DNA from 3 places in the Niveibacterium umoris genome. Region 3 is predicted to be linked to each of the others. Evidence: predicted binding sites of a transcription regulator. Region 3 holds the regulator's gene; each other region holds the start of a gene.

Region 1 (5,891 bases), 1.1 Mb from region 3:
GGAGGGCGAGTCGCTGGGGATCGTCGGCGAGTCCGGCTCCGGCAAAAGCCAGACTGCGTTTGCGCTGATGGGCCTGCTCGCGAGAAACGGGTGCGCCACCGGTGAAGTGCTCTACGGTGGCGCCAATCTGCTCGCGCTCTCGGAAGCCGAGCTGAACACCCGCCGCGGGGCCGAGATCGCAATGATCTACCAGGACCCGATGACCGCATTGAACCCCTACCTGACAGTCGGCGACCAACTCACCGAGGTACTGCGCTTCCACAAGGGGCTGGACCGCAAGGCCGCATTGGCGGAATCGGCGCGCATGCTGGATGCGGTGAAGATTGCAGAGTCGAAGAAGCGTCTGACCATGTACCCGCACGAGTTCTCTGGCGGCATGCGCCAGCGGGTCGTGATCGCGATGGCGCTGCTGTGCCGGCCGAAACTGCTGATCGCGGATGAACCGACCACCGCGCTCGACGTCACGGTGCAGGCGCAGATCCTGCGGCTGCTTCAGGATCTGCGGCGCGACTTCCGCACTGCAGTGATCATGATCACGCACGATCTGGGCGTGGTTGCCGGGGTCTGCGACCAGGTGCTGGTGATGTACGCCGGCCGCGTGATGGAACAGGGCCCGGCGGAAGCGCTGTTCGCGCATCCCAGTCACCCCTACACGATGGGTCTGCTGCATGCGGTACCGCGCATGGATCACCCACACGGCAGTGACCGTCTCGCGACCATCCCCGGCAACCCGCCCAACCTGCTTGCGCTGCCGCCCGGTTGCCCGTTTGCGCCACGCTGTGTTGAACGCGACACCGCCTGCCTCGCCCCTGCCCCCCTCACCGCCTTTGGTGAGGGCCGTCGTCGTGCCTGTCATCGGCCACTCGAACAGCTTCGCTACACCGATGCCACCGCAGCACCCGCAGCCGATAGCGCGCAAGCCAACGATCGGAGGATCGCACCGTGAGCGCGCCCCTGCTTGAAGTTCACGACCTGCAAGTCCAATTCCAAGTCGGGCGAGAGGGCTTGCTGCCTTGGTCAGCACCGCGGCTGCTGCGGGCGGTCAACGGCGTGAGCTTTACCCTGAACGCCGGGGAGACACTGGGCATCGTCGGTGAGTCCGGCTGCGGCAAGAGTTCGCTCGCACGGGCACTGATCGGCCTTAACCCGATCGCAGGCGGCAGCGTGAAGCTGGCCGGGCGCGAGCTCGCTGGGTTGCCCGAAGCCGACTGGCAGCCGCTGCGCGCCGACCTGCAGATGATCTTTCAGGACCCGCTGTCTTCGCTGAACCCGCGCATGACCATCGGCGACATCATCGGCGAGCCCCTGCGCACGCTGCGCCCGGGCATCGGTGCGCAGGCGGTGAAGGCCGAAGTGGAGCGCGTGATGACGCGCGTCGGCCTGCAACCCAACGTGATCAATCGCTACCCGCATGAATTCTCGGGCGGTCAGTGCCAGCGCGTCGGCATCGCGCGTGCGCTGATCGTCAAGCCGAAGCTGATCATCTGCGACGAACCGGTGTCGGCGCTGGATGTGTCGATCCAAGCCCAGGTCATCAACCTGCTGATGGATCTGCAGCAGGAAGACGGCCTCGCACTGGTCTTCATCGCCCACGACCTGGCGGTGGTGCGCCACATCTCAGACCGCGTGCTGGTGATGTACCTCGGCCGCGCGATGGAGATGGCCGATGCCGACGCGCTGTTCCGCGCCCCGGCCCATCCCTATACCCGCGCTCTGCTCTCCGCCGTACCGATCCCGGACCCGGCACGCGAGCGCAGCAAGGCAGTGCAGATCCTCGAGGGCGACCTGCCAAGCCCGATTGCGCCGCCCTCTGGCTGCGTGTTCCGCACCCGATGTCGGCACGCCGAGGCGAGCTGCCATGTCACGGTGCCACCACTGGACCCGCTCATCGACCCGACCCATCGCGTCGCCTGCCTGCGCATCGAACAGGCGCAAATCGCCTGAAACGAGACACCCGACCCCAGTCGCAGCAATTCCGATCAACTTTGCGCGGCCATCATGATTGACCGGCGCGCCGGCATGGTGCGGCGCGGTCATTTCAGCGCAGACGCCCCCCAATCCTTTTGCTGTCGCGGCTGCGATTCGGTCCGATCAACGCCAGATCGATGACAGCTTTGCCTCACACCGCGGACGCCCCCGACAAACCGCATGGCAATTCCTGAAAGCTCTTTTGCTGCAGAGCAAAAACGCGAGCGTCATTTTTGTAGCGTTTTGTCATTTTGAGGGCTTAGAATCGCCAAACATCATCAAGACGCTTGAATGCTATGGGCGAACAATCCGCATCAGAGACAAAACCCGATGGCGCTCACGACGCGCAATCGGCCAACAACAAGCGAGAGCAGAGCAAAGCCATGCAAACCCAATCACTGGAAGTTGGACACCGCGTCCGCATTGGTCATCTGGAAGCCAACGCAGCACGCCAGGCTTTCTTCAACGGCCGCACCGGCACGCTGGTACGCAAGAACCGCCTCGGCGGCAACGCCCGCGAAGCGATGTGGTACGTCCGCGTCGACCCGGACGAAGCCTGTGCCACGCTGGAAGCCCTGTTCTACGCCTCGGAACTCGAGCCGGTCGCCTGATCGATCCGATTGTGGAAAATCCCCTTTTGAAGGAACACCGATCGTGGTGTTCCTTTGAGCATTTGCACGCGCATCGCCCGCCCATCGGGAACCAATCCAGCCATTAGCACTCTCAGTCGTCGAGTGCTAACATTGCATCAAAGCTATCGCTGGAGGTTTTGCAGATGACCGCTTCCCTTTCGTTTCCCGTCCCGTCCGCACTGGGCAGCATCGATCAGTACGTTCAGGCGGCGAACCGCTTTCCGATCCTGACAGAAGCCCAGGAGCTGGCGCTCGCACGCCGCCTGCGCGACGAGCAGGATGTGGAAGCCGCGCGCCAACTGGTGCTCTCGCACCTGCGGCTGGTGGTCTCGATCGCGCGCAACTATCTCGGCTACGGCTTGCCGCACAGCGACCTGATCCAGGAAGGCAACGTCGGCCTGATGAAGGCGGTGAAACGCTACGACCCGGATCGCGGCGTGCGCTTGGTGAGCTTCGCGATCCACTGGATCAAGGCGGAGATCCACGAGTACATCCTGAAGAACTGGCGCCTGGTCAAGATTGCAACCACCAAGGCGCAGCGCAAGCTGTTCTTCAACCTGCGCAGCATGAAGCCGGACAACGGCACGCTGACCACCGGCGAAGTCGCCGAAATGGCGCGCGTGCTGGGCGTCAAGCCGGAAGAAGTGCGCGAGATGGAAACCCGCTTCTCGGGTGGCGATGTCGCGCTTGAACTCGGGCCAGAAGACGAGGACGACCACCGCGTCGCGCCGATCGCCTACCTGACCGATGCGAACGCCGAGCCGACCGCCGTGATCGAAGCGCGTGGCCGCGACCGCCTGCAGAGCGAAGGTCTGGAGACTGCACTGGAAGCACTGGACGAACGCAGCCGCGCAATCATCCGCCGCCGCTGGCTGGCCGACGACGAAAGCGCAACCCTGCAGGAACTGGCCGACGAATACGGTGTTTCGGCCGAGCGCATCCGCCAGATCGAAGCCAAGGCACTGCAAAAGATGAAGGGCGCGCTCGCCGCCTACGTCTGAGCCGCCCAGGCCGTGCCTGCTGCATGAGAAAGGCCCCGCAAGGGGCCTTTTCGTTTCCGGCTACTCGGCCTGCTTGCCGTTGTGGCCGCGGAGGTGATCCTCCGAGCGATCCTTGGTGTCGCGCTCGCGATGCGGCGCGCTCTCGGCCGGCCGGGCTGCCGGCGGAGCGGGCCTTTCGACCCGCACCTCGGGTGCGCGCTGCACCGGCGGCGCGACCGGCGCCGGCATCGCGCGCTCGACCCGCACTTCCGGTTGCCGCGGCGGCATCGGGATGACCGGCGCGCTGTTCGGTCGCGGGATCGCCGACGGCGCCGAGGGCTCGGACCGAATCTGCGGCGCGTGCGGATCGCGCCCGCCATCGAAGGTGCGCGAGCCGCTTTGGCGCTCCGGCGCCACATCCACCCGGCCACGCCAGTTCGGGGACGCCGGGCCGGCGTCGCGAACCGGATCTACCGGCGCTGCCACCGGCGCACTTGGTGTCGCAGGCCTGGCCTCGATGGGCCGCGCCGTCTGCGGCCGTACCTCGCGTTCGACCGGCATTGTCGGTGCAACGGGCGGCCTTGTCGGGCCGGGCACCGGCTGCACAGGCACCATGGGCCCGGGGCGCAGAGAACCATCAGGAGCCCGACGTGACGGATCCAGCGGCACCATCGCGGGTGTTGCCGTACGTGTATCGCTGCCAGCGTCGCTGCGAGCCGGACCGGGCGGTGGTTGAACCGGCGCGCTGCCGGGTCCGCCACGGTTCGGCCACATGTCGCCGTGCGGATCGCGTGCGCCGTTGCCTTGGGCCGGCAATGCCGGCCGCCCGGCAGGCGTCGGCGGCGCCGCGACCACTGGCAACTGGCGGATCATCGGGTCGGGCAGCGAGCCCTGGCTGCCGCGGATCGGGCGTGCGCCGGTGAAATCGTCGCGCGACACAAAGGTCGCCGCGTCGCGCTGCGTTGCATAGCGGTAGTTGTTCGGATAGATCGGCCGGTCGCCATTCGGGCCGCCCGGCGTGCGCGGCGTCGGCCCGTTGATGTTGGTGATGTTCACATTGGTGACGTTCACATGCGTGATGTTCACCCGGCGGTAATAGTCGTCGCTGCAGTGATGCGGCGGACGGTAGGGTTCCCACGGGCCGAGCGGGAACCAGCCCACCACCGGCCCGACCCGCACGCCGACGCCGACACCGATGCCAACATTGCCACCGTAGAACCCGACCAGCGCGGGCGCATACACCGGGCGCGCCACGTACGTGCCGGGGGCCCAGCCCCAGCGGCCATCAACCAGGACCCAGCGACCGTAATGGAAAGGGGCGAAGCCCCAGGGTGCATCGTCCACCCAGGTCCAGCCCCAGGGCGCGATCCAGGCCCAATGGCCGTAACGGTAGGGCGCCCAGCCCGGCGCCACCGCCACCGGGTACCACAGCGGCCCGTACTGCCTGTCCTCTTCCCAGCGCCCATGGCCGTCGAGCGCCTCGATGCCGGTCATTTCGGGGGATACGTAGCGCGACGACGCGAGGCGATCCTGCTCGCGGTCGCGCCGTTCGGACCAGTCGTCGAAACTGCTGCGCACCGCCTCACCCAAGGCCAGCATGCGCGAATCGACGAGATCCAGGTCCACGCGCTGTCCGGCAAGCAAGGTCAGCCTTTCTGCCACGCCATCGATGCGGGCGCGCCCGGCATACACCGTCACCGACACACGACGGGCACCCGGGTCGTGTTCGATCCGGTAGTCACCCGCACGTTGCGCCTCGACGCGCACTTGCGCGGCGCTGAGCACAAGGCGGTCGTCGTCGGGCAGCGTACGCAGGCGCACGCGCAGCACGCCGCGCGGCACTTCGATCGCGATACCCGCATCGTCGATCTGGTTGAAGTTGGCCTGGGAGTCGGCATCGAGGCGCACCGCCGTGCTCCCGACGCGCACTTCAGCGCGACCATTGGCCGAGGTCCACAGCCCGGTGCGGGAGGTGACCGGCGTGTTAAGGCCGATCGGCGCCCAGTCACCACGATCCTCCGTCCAGGCTTCGGTGCGGCCTTCCGCATAGCTGAGCCGACCGACGCGGCCGGGCGGATCCGGTTCCTGTGCCAAAGCGACCTGTGCCGACATCGCCAATGCGAGGACCAAGCCTCCGAAGGCGCGTGCCATCCGCTGCAAGCCCATCCGTGTTTCCTCGCCTTCCTGTGTGCGCTGCCTTCAAGCGGGCAGGTTCAATACCAAGAACGCGGCGCGGCCAGCGGCCGCTGACCGGCACTTTGTAACAGTTGGTGAGGGGCTTACTTGCCGGCCAGCAACTGGCGCAGGTCGT
Region 2 (5,891 bases), 970 kb from region 3:
TTCGTTGCTGCTGGTACAGCGAGCGTTCGATCTGCGTCTGCAGTGCGACCAGTGTGATGACCGTGCTGGCAAGCGTGACCGCGATCAGGAATCCGATCCCGATACGGGTCACGCGGACTTCCTCGCCGCGCGAACGGTCATTGAGCCGATAGCATTCCACAAACAGTTCGATGGCCAGCAGCAGAAGCGCGAGCGATACCGGCACCGGCGGCGCTGGCAAGTAGTGCCAGCCGTAGATCAGCGGCAAAGACAGCGCACCGAGCAGCACGCCGGCCAGCGCGAGGATGCCAAGCGCGCTCGCGACAATCTGGACGGCGGCCCGAACTCGCGGTGCCGTGCGAATGCCCTGTGCCAGGTAGGCCGCGGCCCAGAGCAACAAGAGACTGGCGGGCAGGGCCGACACATCCGCCGGCCACAAATCACGGGTCGTGCTCTCGTCGTGGTGGGGCCACAGTGGCAGCAATGGCAGCACCGCAATGACAACGACGCCAGCTGCAGCGATTCGGCCCGGTGCGGTGCGGCGTTGGCCCCAGGTCATTGCGATCGCGGCTGCAATGGCCAGGCAACCTGCCGTGGGGTGCAGCGTGGCGGTGGGCATGAAGGGTACGACGAGGGATCCCGCCGCAGTCAGCAAAGCGAGCGCGCCGTAAGCAAGCAGCAGAATCGAAGCTGCCCTGCGCAGCGTGATCATCGGGCCGCCACCGCAAGGCGCGACGAAAAGGGGGAAGGGTTCAGGCGTACTTGCCGCGGTGAGGGAGCAAACTTGGACACATGCGCCATATTCGTTGCGTTCATCTGTGTAAGTGACGGCTCCGCGCGACCAGACTTGAGTAATTCGAGCGTGTGACGGCAGGCGCGAAGTTGCCGGATCGCGCCGTGATCGTCTGAAGGCGGCCGGCGCATCACATCTTTGCGCGGCCCCACCCACAGTGGCGGGCCGCTTGCGTGGCGACCCTGCGCAAGTCCGCCTGCATTCAAGCCCGCGCGGCTGGATTACGATCCAGACTTATGGCTCCGACCGCTCTGCCCCAATTTGCCCGCGCGCTGCGTTCGCTCAATTATCGCCGTTACTTCATCGGCCAGCTGATTTCACTTGCCGGTACCTGGATGCAGCAAATCGCGATGAGCTGGCTGGCCTATCGCCTCACTCACTCGGCGCTGGTGCTCGGCATGATCAGCTTCTTCGGGCAGATCCCGATCCTGTTGTTTGCGTCAGTGGGTGGCGTGTGGGTCGACCGGGTCGATCGCCGCAAGCTGCTGTTGGCGACGCAGTTCCTCGCCATGATGCAGGCCGGGGTTCTGGCGATTGTCAGCTGGCAGGCCCTTGCCACCCCGACCCTGTTGATGGTGCTGGCATTCGCGCTGGGTTGTCTCAACGCACTGGATGTGCCGGCGCGCCAGGCCGTGGCGGTGCAACTGGTCGACAACCCGGACGATCTGCCCAACGCGATTGCGCTCAATGCGCTGCTGATGAACGGCGCGCGCTTCGTGGGGCCGGCGCTGGCCGGTGTGGTCGTCGCCGAAGCCGGCGAGACCGCCTGTTTCGTGCTCAACGCCCTGTCCTATCTGGCTGTGCTCGCTGCACTCGCGGGCATCCGTCTGAGTGCCGTGCCGAAATCCCGCGGGTCGGCACTGGCGGCCTTTCATGGGGGCTACCGCTATGCGCTGCAGCACCCGACGATCCGCCTCTTGCTGTTGCTGGTCGCAGGGGTCAGCTTCTTCGCGACTTCTTACTCCGCAATGCTGCCCATCTTTGCCCGCGAGGTCTTCGGCGGCGGCGCGCGCACTTACGGCCTGCTCGTCGGCAGCGCCGGGGTAGGGTCGCTGATCGCGAGCCTGGTGCTGGCGGCGCGCGACCCGGCAAAACCGGTGGGCAATCTGATTGCATGGGCGGCGCCCGGCATCGGCTTCTGCCTTGCCTTGTTCGCCCTCACGCCCTGGCTGGGGCTTGCGTTCGTCGAACTGATGGCGCTCGGGTTTTGCGTGATCGTGACCGTGGCCGGCAGCAACACGGTGATCCAGAGCGAGGTGGATGAGGCCTACCGAGGCCGGGTCGTCGGACTCTATTCGATGGCATTTCTTGGCGTGTCGCCGCTGGGCAGCCTGGCTGTCGGCGCGCTCGCCCATGCATGGGGTACCCGCCCGACCCTGCTGTGCGGCGCGTTCGTGACGGTATTGCTGGGCCTGACCTACCGTCATGTGGCGCTGGGGCTTGGTCACGCCGCCAGCGGCACACGGCCGGACAATCCACGCCGCTGAGGTCGTCCTCGTCCAGCTGCGAAACCGGCGGGCGCTGTCCCGCGCACGGCGCGGCACCCCATTTCCGGCGGGCGCGCTCGCAGCGGACGGACCGGATCCAGGGCGGTTGCTTCAGGCCTTCTGCGACGGGCTGCGCTGGTGCCTGGTCGGCCTCGAACGAACAATAAATCGTCGCGTGGCGATGGGGCGGACTTGAAAGCGGGCGGGGTCGCACCTATTATTAGCACTCGAAAGGGGTGAGTGCTAACAGCTTCGCGCTCGCTTCATCCCTCGGATTCCGTAATTTCGGGCCGGCTGACCGGCCCGACTCATTGAAAACGTACTACGTACGAGGAGTGACCTGATGAAGATCCGTCCTTTGCACGACCGTGTGATCGTCAAGCGCATCGAAGCCGAGCGCACCACTGCATCCGGCATCGTGATCCCTGATTCCGCAGGCGAGAAGCCGGACCAGGGCGAAGTCATCGCGGTTGGCCCGGGCAAGTTCCTGGACAACGGCGAAGTGCGCCGCGTTGATCTGAAGGTTGGCGACCGCGTGCTGTTCGGCAAGTACGCCGGCCAGACCGTCAAGGTCGATGGCCAAGAAGTCCTGGTCATGCGTGAAGAAGACATCCTGGGCGTGGTCGAGGCCTGAGCCTCCCGTTCCCCGGTCTGAAATCCAAGAACATTCAGGAGCTACACAATGCCCGCTAAGCAAGTTCTGTTCGGCGACGACGCACGCGTCAAGATCGTCAATGGCGTCAACATCCTGGCCAACGCGGTCAAGGTCACCCTCGGCCCGAAGGGTCGCAACGTGGTGCTGGAGCGCTCGTTCGGCGCCCCGACCGTGACCAAGGACGGCGTCTCGGTCGCCAAGGAAATCGAGCTGAAGGACAAGTTCGAGAACATGGGCGCGCAGATGGTCAAGGAAGTTGCTTCCAAGACCTCGGACAACGCCGGTGACGGCACCACCACCGCGACCGTGCTGGCCCAGGCCATCGTTCGCGAAGGCATGAAGCTGGTCGTGTCGGGCCACAACCCGATGGACCTGAAGCGCGGTATCGACAAGGCTGTCACCGCCCTGGTCGCCGAAGTGAAGAAGGCTGCCAAGCCGACCACCACCTCGAAGGAAATCGCCCAGGTCGGTTCGATCTCGGCCAACTCCGACAGCTCGATCGGCGACATCATCGCCAGCGCGATGGACAAGGTCGGCAAGGCCGGCGTGATCACCGTCGAAGACGGCAAGTCGCTCGACAACGAGCTGGATGTCGTTGAAGGCATGCAGTTCGACCGCGGCTACCTGTCGCCGTACTTCATCAACAACCAGGAGCGTCAGATCGCCGCTCTGGACAACCCCTTCGTGCTGCTGTTCGACAAGAAGATCTCGAACATCCGCGACCTGCTGCCGGTGCTGGAGCAAGTGGCGAAGGCTGGCCGTCCGCTGCTGATCATCGCTGAAGACGTCGAAGGCGAAGCCCTCGCGACCCTGGTGGTGAACAACATCCGCGGCATCCTGAAGACCGTTGCCGTCAAGGCCCCGGGCTTCGGCGACCGTCGCAAGGCCATGCTCGAAGACATCGCCATCCTGACCGGCGGCACCGTGATCGCCGAGGAAGTCGGCCTGACGCTCGAGAAGGCCACCCTGGCCGACCTGGGCCAAGCCAAGCGCATCGAAGTCGAGAAGGAAAACACCACCATCATCGACGGCCATGGCAAGGCTGAATCGATCCAGGCCCGCGTGGCCCAGATCGACGCCCTGATCGAAACCGCGACCAGCGACTACGACAAGGAAAAGCTGCAAGAGCGCAAGGCCAAGCTGGCCGGCGGTGTTGCGGTGATCAAGGTCGGCGCTGCGACCGAAGTCGAAATGAAGGAAAAGAAGGCCCGCGTTGAAGACGCGCTGCACGCAACCCGTGCCGCCGTTGAAGAAGGCGTGGTTGCCGGTGGTGGCGTGGCCCTGCTGCGTGCCCGTGCTGCCGTTGGCGCCATCAAGGGCGACAACGCCGACCAGGAAGCCGGTATCAAGATCGTGCTGCGCGCGATCGAAGAGCCGCTGCGCCAGATCGTTGCGAACGCCGGCGACGAGCCGTCGGTCGTGATCGCCAAGGTGCTGGAAGGTTCGGGCAACTACGGCTACAACGCTTCGAACGGCACCTACGGTGACCTGGTCGAGCTGGGCGTGCTGGATCCGGCCAAGGTCACCCGCACCGCGCTGCAGAACGCCGCATCGGTCGCTTCGCTGATCCTGACCACCGACGCAATGGTCGCCGAACTGCCGGAAGACAAGCCGGCTGGCGGCATGCCGGGTGGCATGGGCGGCATGGGCGGCATGGACATGGGCATGTAATAGCCCCGGTTCAGCCGACGCGCTGTACAAGGAAACCCCGCTTCGGCGGGGTTTCTTCTTTTCGGCGCCAGGAATCTGCGCGTCACCGTCTCCGCGCGAAGCGGTGCTTCCTGCCCGCAGCCGATCCGCTGCTGTTTCAAGATGTGTCCGCGGCAGGCCGGGGTCACACCTTGGCATATCGCCGCGCCGGCCGATACGTGCCTGAAGCAGAAGCGCATCCGCCGCGCGCTATGCTGCACCCATGTTTACCGAGCTTTCCGGCGCCGCCTCGCGCGCCAAGCAAGATCGCCGGCACTTGCGGCATCCGCTGCTCGCGCTCGCCAGCCTCGTCGTGCTGGCCGGCTGCGCCAGCGTCGGACCCGACTACCGCCCGCCTGATGGCCCTGACTACCCCGCCTGGCACAATGCCGTCGCTTCAACGCACGCAACGCCCGCCGACGCACGCGCACTCGCGCTGTGGTGGACGCAGTTCCACGACCCGACGCTGGATGCGCTGATCGATGCGGCACTCGCCGGCAATACCGATCTGAAGACTGCGCTGGCGCGCCTCGACGAAGTGCGCGCCCGCCGTGGCCTTGCCCGTGCGCAGCAGATGCCCGAGCTCGATGCCAGCGCCAGCGCACGCACCCAGGCGGCACGCCCCGCCGAGACTACCGTCACCACCCGCAGCTATGACGCCAACCTGTCGCTCAGCTGGGAACTCGATCTCTTCGGCGGCAAGAGGCGTGCGCTGGAAGCCGCCGAGGCAGACCTCGCCGCCGCACAGGCCAACCTGTACGCGGTGCGGGTGAGCCTGATCGCGGCGGTCGCCAATGCCTATGTGGATCTTCGTACGGCCGAGAACCGCCTTGCGGTGCTGCAAGCGACACTCGACAGTCGCGGCGAAACCGATCAGATCACCCGCTGGCGTGAGCAGGCGGGGCTCGCCTCGACGCTCGATGTCGCACAGTCGCGCAGCAGCCTGGAGCAGGCCCGTGCGGCGCTGCCTGCGGTTGAACGCAGCCTCAGCGAAGCGCGCAACCAGATCGCCCTGCTGCTCGGCAAAACCCCCGGCGCGGTCGACGCCATGATCGGTGCGAAGCGCGCGCTGCCTGAACTGAGCTTCTCGCTGGCGCTGGGCATTCCGGCCGATACCTTGCAGCAGCGCCCGGACGTGCGCGTCGCGGAACGCCAGCTCGCCGCGGCCACGGCACGGGTCGGCGAAGCGCAGGCGCAGCGCTATCCCAAGCTCACGCTCAGCGGCTCGATCGGCGTCGATGCGCTCAGTGCTTCCGATCTGTTCCGGCCCGAGGCGGTGCTCGCCAGT
Region 3 (5,891 bases):
GCGCTCGTTGAGGCAGGGGATGTAGCTGAAGTCCTTTCCGCCGGCAGCGATGAAAGCCTGGTGGCATTCGATCGCGATTTCTTCCAGTGTTTCCAGGCAGTCCGCGACAAAGCCGGGGCAAATCACGTCCACCTTCTTCACGCCTTCGCGGGCGAGCGCCTGCAAGGTCGGTTCGGTATAGGGCTGAAGCCACTCGGCTCGACCGAAACGTGACTGAAAGGTAACGAAGTATTGTTCCGGCGTCAGCGCGAGGCGCTCGGCGATCAGCCGCGCGGTCTTGTGGCACTCGCAGTGGTAGGGGTCGCCACGGTCGAGGGTGTAACGGGGCACCCCGTGAAAGCTGATCACCAGTCGATCGGCGCGGCCATTGCGCTGCCAGTGCTCACGCACGCTCGCTGCGATCGCATCGATGTAGCCGGCGTCACCGGCAAAGGCGCGCAGCATCCGCAGCTCGGGCAAGTTGCGACACCTGCGCATCCAGTCCGCCAGTGCGTCGGCGACCGAACCGGTGGTACTGCCGGCGTATTGCGGATAGAGCGGCACGATCAGGATGCGGTCACAGCCTGCAGCGCGCAGCGCATCGAGTTGGGTGCCTACCGAGGGGTTGCCGTAACGCATCGCATGCAACACCTCGACGCCAGGGTGGCCGGCCTGGCCGAGATAGCCCCGGACCAGTTTGGCCTGGCGTTTTGTGTGCACTGCCAGTGGCGAACCCTCGCGATCCCACACGCTCTCGTATTTGTGCGCGGATTTCTTCGGGCGAGTATTCAGGATGATCCCGTTGAGGATCAGCCACCACAGTGGTTTCGGGATCTCCACCACCCGATCGTCCGAAAGAAACTGCTTGAGGTAGCGGCGCAGCGCACTGGGCGTTGGCGCGTCGGGCGTCCCGAGGTTGACGAGCAGCACACCGATTCTCGGTGCTACGCCGTGGCGGAACGCCGGTTCAGGGCGAAAACGGGACATGTGAACGAAGGCCTCAGTTGGGCGGAGTCAGCGCGCTGGAAAGCAGGCGGGCGGTGATATCCACGATGGGAATGACGCGTTCGTAGGCCATCCGGGTCGGGCCGATCACGCCAAGCGAACCGACGACCTGACCGTCGACCTTGAACGGGGCGGTCACCACCGTGCAGTCGTCGAGCGGTGCGATGCCCGATTCGCCGCCGATGAAGATCTGCATGCCCTGCGCGTTACGCGAAACATCCAGCAACTGGAGCAGGCCGGTCTTCTGTTCGAAGAGGCGGAACAGATCGCGCAGACGGCCCATGTTTGACGACAGTTCCTCGACCTCGAGCAGGTTGCGCTCGCCGCTTAGCACGTACGACGAGCCACTGCTTTCGGTGAAGGCTTCCTGCCCGGCCGATATCGCGGCGGACATCAGGTCTGACATGTCCTCGCGCAACTGCACCAGTTCTTCACGGATACGGTCGCGGATCTCGTCGAACTCAAGGCCGGCGAAATGCTGGTTCAGGAAGTTGGTTGCGCGGGTCAGTTCGTCAGTGGAGTAGGGGCGCTGGGTCAGCAGGATGCGGTTCTGCACGTCGCCCGACTGGGTCACGATGATCAGCAGGATCCTGCGATCCGACAGCCCTACGAATTCAAGCTGGCGGATCCGGGTGGCGGTCTTGCGTGCCGTCACCACGACGCCGGCAAAACGGGTGAGCTCCGACAACAGGTGCGAGGCCGCCGTAATGACACGCTGGGGCTGGTCTGGCTGCAACTGGTGTTCCAGTTCCCGCAGTTGGTCGTGCTGCAGGGGCTGCACGGTGAGCAGGCTATCGACGAACAGCCGGTACCCCTTCGCGGTCGGGACGCGTCCGGCCGAAGTGTGCGGGCTGGCGACCAGGCCGAACTCTTCGAGGTCGGCCATCACATTACGTATGGTCGCCGGCGAGAGTTCGAGTCCCGAGGACTTGGACAAGGCCCGCGAGCCGACCGGCTGGCCATCTGCAATGTAACGTTCCACCAGTGCCTTGAGGAGGATCTGGGCACGTTGGTCGAGTGACTGATTCACCGGGCTGGATTCCATGTCGGCCATTCTAGGGAAAATTCATTCGATCGCAACGCAGCTGGGCAAATCGAGCGCAGGGCGCTGCAACGCTGCCGGCACCTGCCTTGTGGTTAAATTGGCTCCATGAACGACGGTTTCAAGACCATCGCCCTGATCGGCAAGTACCTGAGTCCGGAGGTTTCGGATGCGGTGCTGCGACTCGCGCTCTTCTTGCGCGAGCGTGGCTGCGAAGTCCTGATCGAGCAGGGTACTGCCAGCGCCACCGGCATCGGCGGCCAATTCCGGGTCGCTGCCTTCGACGAGATCGGCGCACGTGCCGACCTCGCGATCGTTCTGGGCGGTGATGGCACCTTGCTTACCGCTGCGCGGCGTCTCGCCAGTCACGGTGTCCCGCTGGCCGGCGTGAACCAGGGGCGACTGGGATTCCTGACTGACATCCCGCGCGAGGAGATGCTTGAGCATGTCGGCGCAATCCTCGATGGACGGGCGCGGCGAGACACCCGGATGCTGCTCGAAGCGGAAGTGGTGCGTGCCGGCGAGCGGGTCTTCCACACGATGGCGCTCAACGACGCGGTGGTCAGCAAGGGTGAAATCGGCCGTTTGATGGAATTTGAACTCCATCTGGACGGTGAGTTCGTTTATCGCCAGCGTTCCGACGGCATCATCGTGTGCACGCCGACGGGCTCGACTGCCTATGCGATGTCTGCCAACGGGCCGATCCTGCATCCAGGCGTCACCGGGATCGCGCTTGTGCCGCTTTGCCCGCATGCGCTGACGCATCGCCCGATCACGGTATCCGACGATTGCCGCATCGAAATCGTGGTGCTGCCACCGCATGACGCCCGTGTGCACTTCGACGGCCAGTCGCGCTTTGATGCCCGCTCCGGAGACCGCATACGCATCTGGCGCTCCGACCATGTGGTCACCCTGCTGCACCCGCCGGGCTACAGCTACTACTCGATCCTGCGCGAGAAACTCCACTGGAGTGCCGCGCCGCGCCTGCCCTGAAGGAAATATTGTGCTGCGTCGTCTGACGATCCGCGACTTCGTCCTGGTGGACCGCCTTGACCTGGAATTCTCCGAGGGCTTCGGTGCGCTCACCGGCGAGACCGGTGCGGGCAAGTCAATCCTGCTCGATGCGTTGTCCTTGCTGTTGGGCGATCGGGCTGACAGCGCAATGGTGCGCGCCGGCTGCGAGCGGGCGGAAATTGCTGGAACCTTTGAATTTGTCGACGGCGGCGGTGTTCATGCCTGGTTGGCCGACAACGACATCGCGCCCGACGAAATCCTGCTGGTGCGCCGCATCGTGGAATCGGGCGGACGTTCGCGCGCCTACGTGAACGGATCGCCGGTCACGGCGGCGCAATTGAAGGCACTGGGCGAACTGGTGGCCGATATCCACGGTCAGCACGCACATCAGGCCCTGCTGCGCAGCGACGCGCAGCGCGAACTGCTCGATACGCATGCCGGCTCAACGCTGCTGGCGCGCGATGTGGCTCAGGCCTGGCGAGCCTGGCAGCAAGCCAAACGCGAGCGGGAAGAGGCGGTCACGCAGGGCGAAGCATCGGCACGCGAGCGCGAAATGCTGGTGTGGCAACTGAACGAGGCGGAGGCGCTGGCATTCGACCCGGCGGGTTGGCAGCAGACCAACGAAAGCCATCAACGCCTTGCGCACGCCGCCGGGCTGATCGACGGTGCAGGCGCCGCGCTGGCCTCGCTGGACGAGGACGAACCCGCCATTGCGACCGAGGTCGAGCGCCTCGCTGGGCGGCTCGCTGAATTGGCGCGATTCGATGCGCAACTGTCGCCCATTGCCGAACTGATCGCAGGCGCGGGCATTCAGCTCGGTGAGGCAGTGGCGGAACTGCGTCGCTACCGCGACCGACTTGAACTGGATCCGGAAGCGCTTGCCGAGTGCGAACGCCGGATCGGAGCGGTGACCCAGTTTTCGCGCAAATACCGGGTGTCGCCCGACGAGATTCTGGGGTTGGTGGATGCGTGGCGTACGCGACTCGCTGCCATTGAGCGTGCGTCTGATCTGCAATTGCTTGAACTGGCCGAGGCCGAGGTCGCCGCGCGTTACCGCGAATTGGCGTCGCGCCTCTCGGAACAGCGTCGCCGCGCGGCGCGGACCCTCGGTGCGCAGGTGACGGACGCCATGCAGGAACTGGCGATGGCCGGCGGGCGCTTCGAGATCGGGCTGTCTGCGGCAGATCCAGGGACAATTCATGGTTTGGAGGTTGTCGATTTCCTTGTCGCGGCGAACCCGCACCAGGAACCGCGACCGCTCGCCAAGGTTGCTTCCGGTGGTGAGCTGTCGCGCATCGGGCTCGCCATCCAGGTGATCGCAAGTGAAGCGCAGGCGGTGCCGACCCTGGTGTTTGACGAAGTCGATGTGGGCATCGGCGGGCGTGTCGCCGAAGTGGTCGGGCGGCGCTTACGGGAACTCGGGCGGCGCTGTCAGGTGCTGTGCGTGACCCATCTGCCGCAGGTGGCGGCCCGCGCAGACTGGCAGTGGCAGATATCGAAGGAAACCGTTGGCGGCGCGACCTTGTCGCGGGTCGCAGTACTCGACCCGGCCGCGCGAATCGAGGAGATCGCGCGCATGCTTGGCGGCGAACGCATCACCGATACAACCCGCAGCCACGCTGCGGAAATGCTCGGCGTCGAGCAAGTCGGAAGCTGACGCAGACGCCCGGAGTCTGTCGACAATCAAGCCAGCGGAAAGGCGGACGGGCTCAAAGTGACGAAAGCGGAGAATCGTTCGGCGAGCTTGTCGCAGTGCGCGGCTACGCGCCGGATTTGTTCGATGCGGCACAGGACGCGCTCGACGAGATAGCGTCTTGTTCTGCCGGCGATCAAGAGCGCGCAGGACGATGCGATGACTGCGCGGCGGGATAACGGCTCGTCTCCCTTGATCGGTGAGGTGTTCGCGCATGGCGCAGATGACGCGTTGCGCGCCGGATACCCATCCATAGTCCTTCAGCAAGCATGCCGCCCGCAAGCGCAGCAGCCTGGCGAGACCACAATCGTCTGACGGGTTCAGCATATGGACCTGCGGTGGCGCTTGGGGGGTGTGTTACCGGATTTGGCGTCGATCGGCGTCAAGGGTTCCGACGCTACTCCGTGTGTCGAGTCTGTTTGAAATGCCTTCGGCTCGCACCTCGCCGTGCCGGTTGCCGAGTCCTCACGTTCGTGGAGCGGCTTGATGGGGATGGGATCCGGTGCGATCCGGCGGGGTTTGACACCGTGGCGGCAATGGATGCCCCGCGTCTGCGCACAAATGCGACTGGAGTGTGCGATCACGGGGGGCGGGTGCAGCGCGCGCTCCTGCCGATCTCACATTGCCTGGGCCACGCCCCGCCGTCGAATACGCGTCGGAGGTGGACTGCGGCCCTTTGCTGCATTCGGTTGGGTGGCCATTGCGGGGGAAGAGGTCGGCGGTGTTCGTGGCCAACGCGTCGCTCAAGTAAGAGAGCCGAAGCGGGTTGTAGGTAACTCTCTGACAAGACTGGAAATTTACAGTCTGTGACAATGCTGCCAGTACGCCGCCGTATAGACTCTTGACCGATTTTGCCTGCGCGCCGAAGGGATTCGGCACAACGGAATTTGCCTCCTCAACGGGCGAGTCGAGAACAACTAACAACGACCTAATGGAGCCCCACATGGCAATCCTTGGAACCAATGATGCCGACTTGATCAACGGAACTGCCGGCCCTGACGAGATCAGTGGTCTCGACGGCAACGACACGATCAGCGGCCTCGCCGGCGACGATTCGCTGTACGGGGGCGCAGGCAATGACAGCTTGTCCGGCGGTGATGGCACGGACTGGCTGATTGGGGGGCAAGGATCTGACGTCATCGATGGTGGCGCCGGAAA

The links. The regulator HrcA, encoded in region 3, represses chaperone genes, less so after heat shock. The targets are predictions, from matches to a motif close to TNTTAGCACTCNNNGNCNNNGAGTGCTAANA.
Region 1: the regulator HrcA is predicted to act here: its motif matches at 2,681-2,711, upstream of rpoH (RNA polymerase sigma factor RpoH).
Region 2: the regulator HrcA is predicted to act here: its motif matches at 2,478-2,508, upstream of GGR36_RS11420 (co-chaperone GroES).

What each region holds. Positions count from the first base shown of each region.
Region 1 is NZ_JACIET010000001.1:2,633,764-2,639,654, forward strand. Features, by position in the region: gene GGR36_RS11795 (oligopeptide/dipeptide ABC transporter ATP-binding protein) at 1-946, shown strand, start outside; gene GGR36_RS11800 (oligopeptide/dipeptide ABC transporter ATP-binding protein) at 943-1,944, shown strand; gene GGR36_RS11805 (hypothetical protein) at 2,352-2,579, shown strand; gene rpoH (RNA polymerase sigma factor RpoH) at 2,744-3,601, shown strand; gene GGR36_RS11815 (DUF6600 domain-containing protein) at 3,662-5,731, opposite strand; gene GGR36_RS11820 (SCO family protein) at 5,860-5,891, opposite strand, start outside.
Region 2 is NZ_JACIET010000001.1:2,541,066-2,546,956, reverse strand. Features, by position in the region: gene GGR36_RS11430 (sensor histidine kinase) at 1-691, opposite strand, end outside; gene GGR36_RS11425 (MFS transporter) at 1,009-2,259, shown strand; gene GGR36_RS11420 (co-chaperone GroES) at 2,603-2,893, shown strand; gene groL (chaperonin GroEL) at 2,942-4,585, shown strand; gene GGR36_RS11410 (efflux transporter outer membrane subunit) at 4,827-5,891, shown strand, end outside.
Region 3 is NZ_JACIET010000001.1:1,566,512-1,572,402, reverse strand. Features, by position in the region: gene hemH (ferrochelatase) at 1-966, opposite strand, end outside; gene hrcA (heat-inducible transcriptional repressor HrcA) at 980-2,029, opposite strand; gene GGR36_RS07090 (NAD kinase) at 2,135-3,019, shown strand; gene recN (DNA repair protein RecN) at 3,030-4,697, shown strand; gene GGR36_RS21850 (calcium-binding protein) at 5,677-5,891, shown strand, end outside.